Regions from separate parts of the Stenotrophomonas sp. YJH_SMC_106-19 genome, predicted to be linked through region 1. Evidence: riboswitches for the same ligand, from Rfam matches in the RefSeq annotation. Region 1 holds a riboswitch; the other holds the start of a gene.
The links. Region 1 has a riboswitch for cobalamin ahead of metE (5-methyltetrahydropteroyltriglutamate--homocysteine S-methyltransferase). Riboswitches for the same ligand answer to the same signal wherever they lie in the genome.
Positions count from the first base shown of each region.

Region 2: another riboswitch for cobalamin. It lies ahead of btuB (TonB-dependent vitamin B12 receptor); the one in region 1 lies ahead of metE (5-methyltetrahydropteroyltriglutamate--homocysteine S-methyltransferase).

Region 1 is NZ_JCAFRQ010000005.1:230,809-235,386, forward strand. Features, by position in the region: gene AC5P5M_RS15235 (epoxyqueuosine reductase QueH) at 1-161, opposite strand, end outside; gene metE (5-methyltetrahydropteroyltriglutamate--homocysteine S-methyltransferase) at 222-2,519, opposite strand; cobalamin riboswitch at 2,739-2,968, opposite strand; gene AC5P5M_RS15245 (patatin-like phospholipase family protein) at 3,110-4,578, shown strand, end outside.
Region 2 is NZ_JCAFRQ010000006.1:86,166-90,743, forward strand. Features, by position in the region: gene bioD (dethiobiotin synthase) at 1-309, opposite strand, end outside; gene AC5P5M_RS15995 (GAF domain-containing protein) at 377-859, shown strand; gene AC5P5M_RS16000 (TfoX/Sxy family protein) at 856-1,218, shown strand; gene AC5P5M_RS16005 (histidine phosphatase family protein) at 1,234-1,812, opposite strand; cobalamin riboswitch at 1,965-2,186, shown strand; gene btuB (TonB-dependent vitamin B12 receptor) at 2,303-4,144, shown strand; gene gph (phosphoglycolate phosphatase) at 4,172-4,578, opposite strand, start outside.

The DNA of each region.
Region 1 (4,578 bases):
GGATGGATGTTGGGGTTGTAGAAGAAGATCGCGTAGTCGATCCCGGAGGCGGTGATCGCCTCCATCACTTCGCCGGAGCAGGGCGCACAGCACGAATGCAGCAGCAGGCGCTTGCCGTCGGCGGGCAGGGACAGGGTGGGGCGTTGGAGCTCGGTCATCATCAGGTACCGCACGGACCGCCGGCAACGGCGGCGGCCCGTGCATCGGGGTGGAGAGACAGGTCAGGCGACGCGGGCGTCGGTGTGCTCGGCACGCAGTTCCACTGCGGCGGCAACCAGTGCCTGCAGTGCAGCGCGGGTTTCCGGCCAGCCACGGGTCTTCAGCCCGCAGTCCGGGTTGACCCACAGCTGCTCCGGCTTCAGCACGGCCAGCGCCTTGCGCAGCAGGTCCACCATCTCCGCCTTGTCCGGCACGCGCGGGGAGTGGATGTCATACACGCCCGGGCCGATCTCATTGGGATAGTTGAACTTCACGAAGGCATCCAGCAGTTCCATGCGCGAGCGTGAGGTCTCGATCGAGATCACGTCCGCGTCCATCGCTGCGACCGAGTGGATGATGTCGTTGAACTCCGAATAGCACATGTGGGTGTGGATCTGGGTGGCATCGCGCACGCCGCTGGTACTGATGCGGAACGATTCCACCGCCCAGTCCAGGTAGGCGCGCCAGTGGGCGCGGCGCAACGGCAACCCCTCGCGGATGGCCGGCTCGTCCACCTGGATCACGCCGATGCCGGCTGCTTCCAGGTCCTGCACTTCGTCCCGCAGGGCCAGCGCGATCTGCCGGCAGGTCACATCGCGTTCCTGGTCGTCGCGCACGAACGACCACTGCAGTACCGTCACCGGACCGGTCAGCATGCCCTTCATCGGCTTGTCGGTGAGCGATTGCGCGTAACTGGACCAGCGCACCGTCATCGGCTGCGGGCGGCTGACGTCGCCGAAGATCACCGGCGGTTTGACGCAGCGCGAGCCATAGCTCTGCACCCAGCCGTTGCCGGTGAAGGCGAAGCCTTCCAGCTGCTCGCCGAAGTACTCGACCATGTCGTTGCGCTCGAATTCGCCGTGGACCAGCACGTCCAGGCCCAGCGCTTCCTGCACGCGTACCGCATGCGCGGTCTGCTGTTCCAGGAAGGCCTCGTACTCGGCCAGGCCCAGCTTGCCGGACTTGTGCCGGGCGCGTGCCTCGCGCACCTCCAGCGTCTGCGGGAAGGAACCGATCGTGGTGGTGGGCAGCAGCGGCAGCTGCAGCGCCGCATGCTGCGCGGCGCGGCGCTGTGGGTAGGCGGTGTGCCGCTGCGCATCGGCCACGGTCAGCGCGGCCAGGCGTGCGGCCACGGCCGGGTTGTGCACGCGTGGCGAGCGACGACGCCCCTCCAGCGCAGCGCGATTGGCAGCCAGGCCCGCTTCCGCATCCGCTGTGCCATCGAGCGCGTCGGCCAGCAGGCGCAGTTCCTGCAGCTTCTGCCGGGAGAACGCCAGCCAGCCCTTCAGTTCGTCATCAAGCTTCTTTTCCAGCGCAAGATCCACGGGCGTGTGCAGCAGGGAACAGGACGGTGCCAGCCAGAGCCGGTCGGCGCCGCGGTCCACCTGGGCAAACCGGGCCAGGATCAGTGCGTTGTCCAGATGGGTGCGCCAGATGTTGCGGCCGTTGACCAGGCCGGCCGACAGCACGCGCTCGGCCGGCAGCGCCTTCAACACGGCGTCCAGCTGCTCCGGCGCGCGCACCAAGTCCACGTGCAGTCCGTCCACCGGCAGGCCGGTGGCCAACGCCAGGTTGTCCTCGAGCGCACCGAAATAGGTCGCGACCAGCAGTTTCGGACGCCGTGCCGTGGCCAACCGGGCATAGGCGCGCTCATAGGCTGCCTGCGCATCGGCGTCGAGATCCTGCACCAGCAGCGGCTCATCCAGCTGCACCCAGTCGGCACCGGCGTCGGCCAGCTGGCCGAGCAGCTGCACATAGGCCGGCAGCAGCGCATCCAGCAGGTCCAGCGCGGCGCTGCCGTCGGTGGTCTTGGACAGCAGCAGGAAGCTCACCGGCCCCAGCAGCACCGGACGGGTGTGGATGCCCAGCGCCCTGGCCTCGTTGAACTCGGTCAGCGGCTTGTCACCGCGCAGGGCGAAGGCCTGGCCCGCGTGCAGTTCCGGCACCAGATAGTGATAGTTGGTGTCGAACCACTTGGTCATCTCCAGCGCGCGCAGGTCGATGCCATCGCGCTGCAGGCCACGGGCCGTGGCGAAGTAGGCGGCCAGTGGATCGTGCGCGGCCAGTTCGCGGTAGCGTTCGGGAATGGCATCGAACAGCCATGCGGTGTCGAGCACCTGGTCGTACAGGCTGAAGTCGTTGCTCGGCGGTACATCGACGCCGGCCTCGATCTGCAGCTGCCAGTGCCGGGCACGCAGCGCCGCGGCGGTGGCCTGCAGGGTGGCGGCGTCGTCCTCGCCGGCCCAGTGGCGTTCGAGCGCCCGCTTCAGTTCGCGCTTGGCGCCGATGCGGGGAAAGCCCAGGTTGGTAACAGTGGTCATTGCAGCGTGTCCTCATTGCATGTCGGCATTGAGGAACGAAGGAACCGCAGGACGACGCGTGCCGTTGCCGGCCCACGGGCGTCTTGCCAGCGACCTTCGCCCCCGCGGGCGAACCGGATGCCGTGAAAAGGACGCACGTGGCCGCGCACCCTGCAGGCGCAGGACGACGACGGCCCCGGCAACCTCCCCGCGGAGATTCCAGGTCGAGTCAGGGGACGGTCGTGTCCCCCGGCCGGGGCCGGTATTCGGGCTGTTGGACGCGGGCCGCAGCCCACCTACTACCTGCCGCTTCCCAGGCGCGAGCCCAGTGCTGTTGGCAGGATTCGTTTCCATTCACCGCTGCGGGGCAGCTCCGGAATGGGCGCGCGAAGCGCCTTCACCGGATTCCCGTTTAAATTCATCCCTTCATTCGTATGAAGAGATGAATACCTTCGGCGTGCACAAGGTAGGCCGGTTGGCAGCAATGGTCAAGGCCTGGCATCACACCACCGGGATGTGGCGCCTTTCTCAGGCAGTGAGAGGCCGGCTTGCGATACTGGCAACCGACGGACGGGAGGTGACGTGTGGCGGCGAAGTACTGCGATCTGGTCATGAAAGGTGGCATCACCAGCGGCATCGTGTACCCCAATGCGGTACTGGCGCTGGCGCGCGAGTATCGCTTCAAGAGCATCGGTGGCACCTCGGCAGGCGCCATCGCCGCCGCGGTGGCTGCGGCGGCGGCCTATGGTGATCGCCGCCAGCAGGCGGGCGAGCCGCTGCCCGGCGATGCCGGGTACGGTGGATTGTCGGCGGTGTCGGCGCAGCTGTCGCGGCGCGGGTTCATCTACGGTCTGTTCCAGCCGGCGCGCGGCGCGCGTGCAGCCTATCGGCTGCTGGTGGTGCTGACCGGCAATGCAGGCTGGCCCCGCAAGCTGCTGTGCCTGGCCATCGCCGTGTTCCAGATCGCGCCGCTGGAAGTGCTGGTGTCGCTGGCATTGCTGCTCGCGCTGGGCGCGTGGGGTGGCGGCTGGAGTGGAGTGGCGGCAACGTTGCTGCCGTCCCTGCTGTGCGCCTACGGCGCTGGCGTGGCCGGGGCCGCGCTGCGGGTCGCGCGGGTGGCACGACGCAATCTGCTGGGCCTGTGCAGCGGCCTCGGCAGCGACGCGCGCCGGCCGGCGCTGACGGAATGGCTGCACGGCTGCCTGCAGCAGCTGTCAGGCAAGCCGGCCGATGTGCCGCTCACCTTTGCCGACCTGCACGATGCGCCGCGCTATGCCGACGAGCCGGACAGCCCGCATGCCATCACCCTGCAGATGATCACCACCTGCGTATCGCACAACGAACCCCGCACGCTGCCGCTGGGCGGCGCGCAGTTCTGGTTCCTGCGCGAAGAGTTCGACCAGCTGTTCCCGGCCAGCGTGGTGCAGTGGCTGGTCAACCATGCGGGTCCGCCGCTGGGCGTGGATGGACGACTCTATTACCGCCTGCCGCAGGGGCCGCAGCTGCCGGTACTGGTGGCAACGCGGATGAGCCTGAGTTTCCCGTTGCTGATCAGCGCAGTGCCGCTGCATGAGCCCTCGCGCCGCGAGCGCCGCTGTGAGCCTGGGGCGACCGCCTCCGATCCGGAACACAACGTGGCCGACAGCATGGAGGGGCTGACCAGTGCCGGCCAGGCCTGCGGCCCGGTGATCACCGCCTTCCGGATCTGCTGGTTCTCCGATGGGGGCATCAGCAGCAACTTCCCGATCCATCTGTTCGACGCGGCGCTTCCGCGCTGGCCGACCTTCGCCATCAACCTGGTCTATCCGCAACATGCGGAGGAGGTCAGCTCCGGCGGCAATGCACGGCAGGCGCTGGAGCGATCGGTGTTCCTGCCCAGCGAAAACCGTCATGGCTGGCAACGCACCTACCAGTCCATCGCCGCACCGGTGGCCGCCGGCGAGCTCGGCCGTTTCCTGTTCGCGGTGGTGGCAACCATGCAGAACTGGCGCGACCTGCTGCAGGCGCGTGCTCCGGGCTATCGCGACCGCATCGTGCACGTGACCCTGCAGGGTGATGAGGGCGGCATGAACCTGGACAT
Region 2 (4,578 bases), on a different contig from region 1:
TGCCAGGGCGATGTCCACCCCGTCCTCGGCCGCCGCCAGTTCGGGAGCGATCGGCTGCCGCAGGGCATAGGGATTCACGTCGACGTAGTCCGGCACCGGCCGACTGGCCGCCTGCAGCGCCAGCGCATCCTCGTTGCGCAGGCCCTGCCCCAGATCCTGGCTGCCACTGGCCACAGGCTTCATTCCGACCGCTCGCAGGCCACGCCGGCGCAGGGCGTGCAGCAGCGCGGTGCTGGCCGCCGTCTTGCCGATCTCGGTATCGGTGCCGGTGACGAACAGCGCGGATGGCAGGGCAGCGGGCAACGGCATCAAAGGCTCCAGCGGGGCAACAGAGCGTGCATTATCGCTGGCCCGGCACGCTTGCTAGACTGCGGTCATGTTCGCCAATGCCTCGCTTACCGGCAGCAAGCCGGAACAATACGCCCAGCTGCTTGAACAGGCCCGTGGCCTGGTCCATGGAGAGTCCGACCGCATCGCCAACGCGGCCAATCTCTCGGCGCTGGTCTTCCACGCCCTGCCCGACCTGAACTGGGTGGGCTTCTATCTCTACGATGGCCAGGAGCTGGTGGTCGGCCCGTTCCAGGGGCTGCCGGCCTGCGTGCGCATTCCGCTGGACAAGGGCGTGTGTGGTGCCGCGGCCCGCCAGCGCGTGACCCAGCGCGTCGACGATGTCGATGCCTTTCCGGGCCACATCGCCTGCGACTCGGCCTCCCGCTCGGAACTGGTCGTTCCGCTGCTGCGCGGCGATGAACTGATCGGAGTCTTCGACATCGACAGCCCGAAGACCGGTCGCTTCGATGCCGATGACCAGGCCGGACTGGAAGCCATCGCGCGCGTCTTCGTCGAGGCGCTGGGATGAGTGCGCCGAAGCTGCGCAACATCGGTCCGAAAAGTGCGGCGTGGCTGCGCCAGGTCGGTCTGCGCAGCCGTGACGATCTGGCCGCCGTCGGCGCGGTGGGTGCCTTCGTCAAGGTCAAGCGCGCCGGCTTCAAGCCCAGCCTGAACCTGCTCTACTCGCTGGAAGGGGCCCTGCTGGACTGCCATTGGCAGGAACTGGGCGAGCCGCAGCGCGAGGCGCTGGTGCAGGACTACGAAGCGCGCATCGCCGCGCACCCGCTGAAGGCGGCCGGCCCGGCCTCGGGGCCGGTGCACGAGCAGCGATTCGACGCAGACGACGACGCAGAAGAAGACGTGGCCGGAAGCGCCGACGAGGACTGATCGGCGCCGGCCGGATCAGGGCTGCTGCAACTCCAGCAGCTCGCCCACCAGGCCTGCCTCGCCACGCTCCAGCCTGACCCGCAGGCGCGTACCGTGGTCGATGCGCAGCGCCCAGCACAGCGACATCGGCAGGCCGCAGACCTGTGACAGCACCATGCGCAGCGGGCCACCGTGGCTGACCACGACGGTCGGCAGCGGGTCGTCATCGTCGAGCAGGCGGTCGAGCGCACGCGCGATGCGCCGCTCGAAGTGCCCCCAGCTTTCGCCGTTTGGCGGCGGATACGCATGCGGATCAGCATGGAATGCCGCCAGCGCCTGCTCCGGCAGGTCGAACAGTGCCTGCCCGTCCCAGTCGCCGAAGTCGAGTTCTTCCCACTCCTCGTCCGCATCCACGTCCAGCCCGCGCGGGGTGGCCAGCGCCATCGCTGTGTGCAGTGACCGCAGGCGGGGCGAGCTGATCACCCGCTCCCAGGGCTGCGTGGCATAGGCCTCCACCAGTTCCTGTGGCAGGCGGGCCAGCTGCGGTGGATCGCTGCGGCCATCGAGGTACTCGTCGCGACCGTTGCCAGCGTGGCGGACCAGGTCGAGGATCATGCATGCGTCCTGTGCAGGCAACGCGGGGACAGCGGAAAACGGGCGGACATCGGCAACGGCACCACGGGATCAAGCAGCAATTCTAGTGGCTGGGGATCATCAGCTCCACAGACATTGCCGCATATACGCCGCACCGGGCATGCCGATGCCGTAGACTGCGCGCACTTCCAGGTGACCTGCGGCATGGCCGGCAGGTTGAAACGGGAAGCCGGTGACGCGTGAACCCACGCCATGCCGGCGCTGCCCCCGCAACGGTAAGCACGTCAGTTCCAGGCAACACCGCCACTGTGCCAACAGCATGGGAAGGCGCCTGGACGGTGGCCTCGCGCCGCCTGGCGGCAAGCCCGGAGACCGGCCCGGAAGCCTCAGGTCGCGATGCGGTGGGCATGGCGCTGGATGTCCGCAGCACTGCCTGCGGCATCGGCGCTTGCCTGCCTCCGCGGCTCCTCCCCTTCGCCACGCGGGCGTGCGTGGCACCTGGAGTCCCCCGATGAAGCTGCAGTCCCGATTGCTTTCCCTGGCCGTATTGGCCGCCCTGCCCGCGTTGGCCCAGGCCGATGATGGCGCCCGCGCGCTCGATCCCATCCTGGTCACGGCCACCCGCACCCCCATCGCCCTGCAGGACAGCATCGCGCCTGCGCAGGTGATCGACCGGACGCAGATCGAGTCCAGCCAGGCCACTTCGCTGCAGGACCTGCTGCGTGGCCGCGCCGGCATCAACCTCACCAACGCCGGCGGCCTGGGCAAGCAGAGCTCGCTGTTCCTGCGCGGCACCAACTCCGGCCACACGGTGGTGCTGGTCGACGGCATGCGCATCAACAGCGCCGATCTCGGCCTGGCGATGATCCAGGACCTGCCGCTGGCGCAGATCGAACGCGTGGAGATCGTGCGCGGCCCGCAGTCCAGCCTGTATGGCGCCGACGCCATCGGCGGTGTGATCCAGATCTTCACCCGCCGCAACCAGGGCGACTTCGCGCCACATCTGCAGCTGGGCGGTGGCAGCAATGGCCTGCGTGAGGCCAGCGGCGGCATCGGTGGCAGCAGCGAACGCGGCTGGTTCGGCGCCGACATCGCCTACCAGCATTCCGATGGCATCGATGCCTGCCGGGGCTCGGCCACGCTGTTCACCGGCTGCTTCGCCGACGAACCCGACCGCGACGGCTACCGCAACCTCTCCAAGAGCCTGCGCGGCGGCTACAACTTCAACGAGCAGTGGACGGTGGAGGGCAGCGCGCTGCGCGCCGACGGCCAGAACCACTACGACGGCTACTACAACTACTCCGAGACGCGCCAGCAGGTACTGTCCGGCAAGGTCCGCTACACGCCGGCCGAACGGCTGGTGCTGACCGCCAACGTCGGTCGCAGTGACAACGAATCGGACAACGTCGGCGCGGACGACGTGCATGGCAGCGCGCAGACGCATCGTGACAGCGCGTCGCTGCAGGGCGACTTCGGCGTGGCCGAAGGCCAGCTGCTGAGTGCCGGTGTGGACTGGAGTGAGGACAACCTGGACGGCAGCAGTGCCGGCTATCGTGTCGACAGCCGTCGCAACACCGGTGTGTTCGTGCAGTACCAGGGGCGCTTCGGCCGACACCAGTTGCAGGCCAGCGCGCGCAACGACGACAACCAGCAGTTCGGCAACCATGCCACCGGCAGCATCGGCTGGGCGATGGAGCTGGATCACGGCCTGCGCATCAACGCCAGCTACGGCACGGCCTTCAAGGCACCCACCTTCAGCGACCTGTATGACCCGTGGAGCGGCGTGCCGACACTGGATCCTGAGAAGTCGAAGAGCGCCAACCTGGGCATTTCGCAGCAGGGCCAGGGCTGGCGCTGGGGCCTGGATGTGTACGAGACCCGCATCGATGACCTGATCACCTACGATGCAGCCACCTTCAGGATGCAGCAGGTGGAGAAGGCGCGCATCCGCGGTGCCGAACTGACCGGCGGCGTCGTGCTGGCCGGCTTCGACATCGCTGCACAGCTGAGCTACACCGACCCGCGCAACCGCACGAACGGCAGCAGCCAGTTCGACAACTGGCTGCCGCGCCGTGCACAGCAGACGGCACGGCTGGATGTGGATCGCCGCTTCGGCGCATTCCGTGCCGGCCTGACCGTACAGGGTGCGGGCAAGCGCTATGACGATGCCGCCAACACGGTGAAGGTCGGCGGCTATGGCACGTTGGATCTGCGCGCCGAGTACGCGCTCACGCCATCGTGGTCGCTGCTGGCCCGGGCAACCAATGTGTTCGACCGCAGGTACGAGACCGTGGCGTGGTTCAACCAGCCGGGCCGCGAGTATCAGCTGAGCGTGCGCTACCAGCCGAAATGAGCAGGCGCGCCGGGCGCAGGCCCGGCGCTATACCGGGATGCGCGCGGCCAGGCCCGGCAGTTCGCGCAGATCGTCGATCACCGCCACCGCAGCTGCGGTGGCCAGGTCCAGGCCACGCGGGTAGCCGTAGCGCACCAGCGCGATCGGCATTCCCGCGTCTTCCGCCGCGCGGTAGTCGGTCAACGAATCACCCACCATCAGGCATGCATTCACCGGCAAGCGGAAGTGTGCCGCGATGTGCCGCAGTGGTTCACCGCTGGGCTTGCGCTGTGGCAGCGAATCGCCGCCCAGCACCAGCGCGAACGCATCGCCGATGCCCAGATGCTGCAGCAGCGGCGGCACCAGCGCTGCAGGCTTGTTGGTGCAGATGGCCAGCGGCACAGCACGTCCCCGCAGCTGCGCCAGTGCTTCGGCCACACCGTCGAACAGGCGTG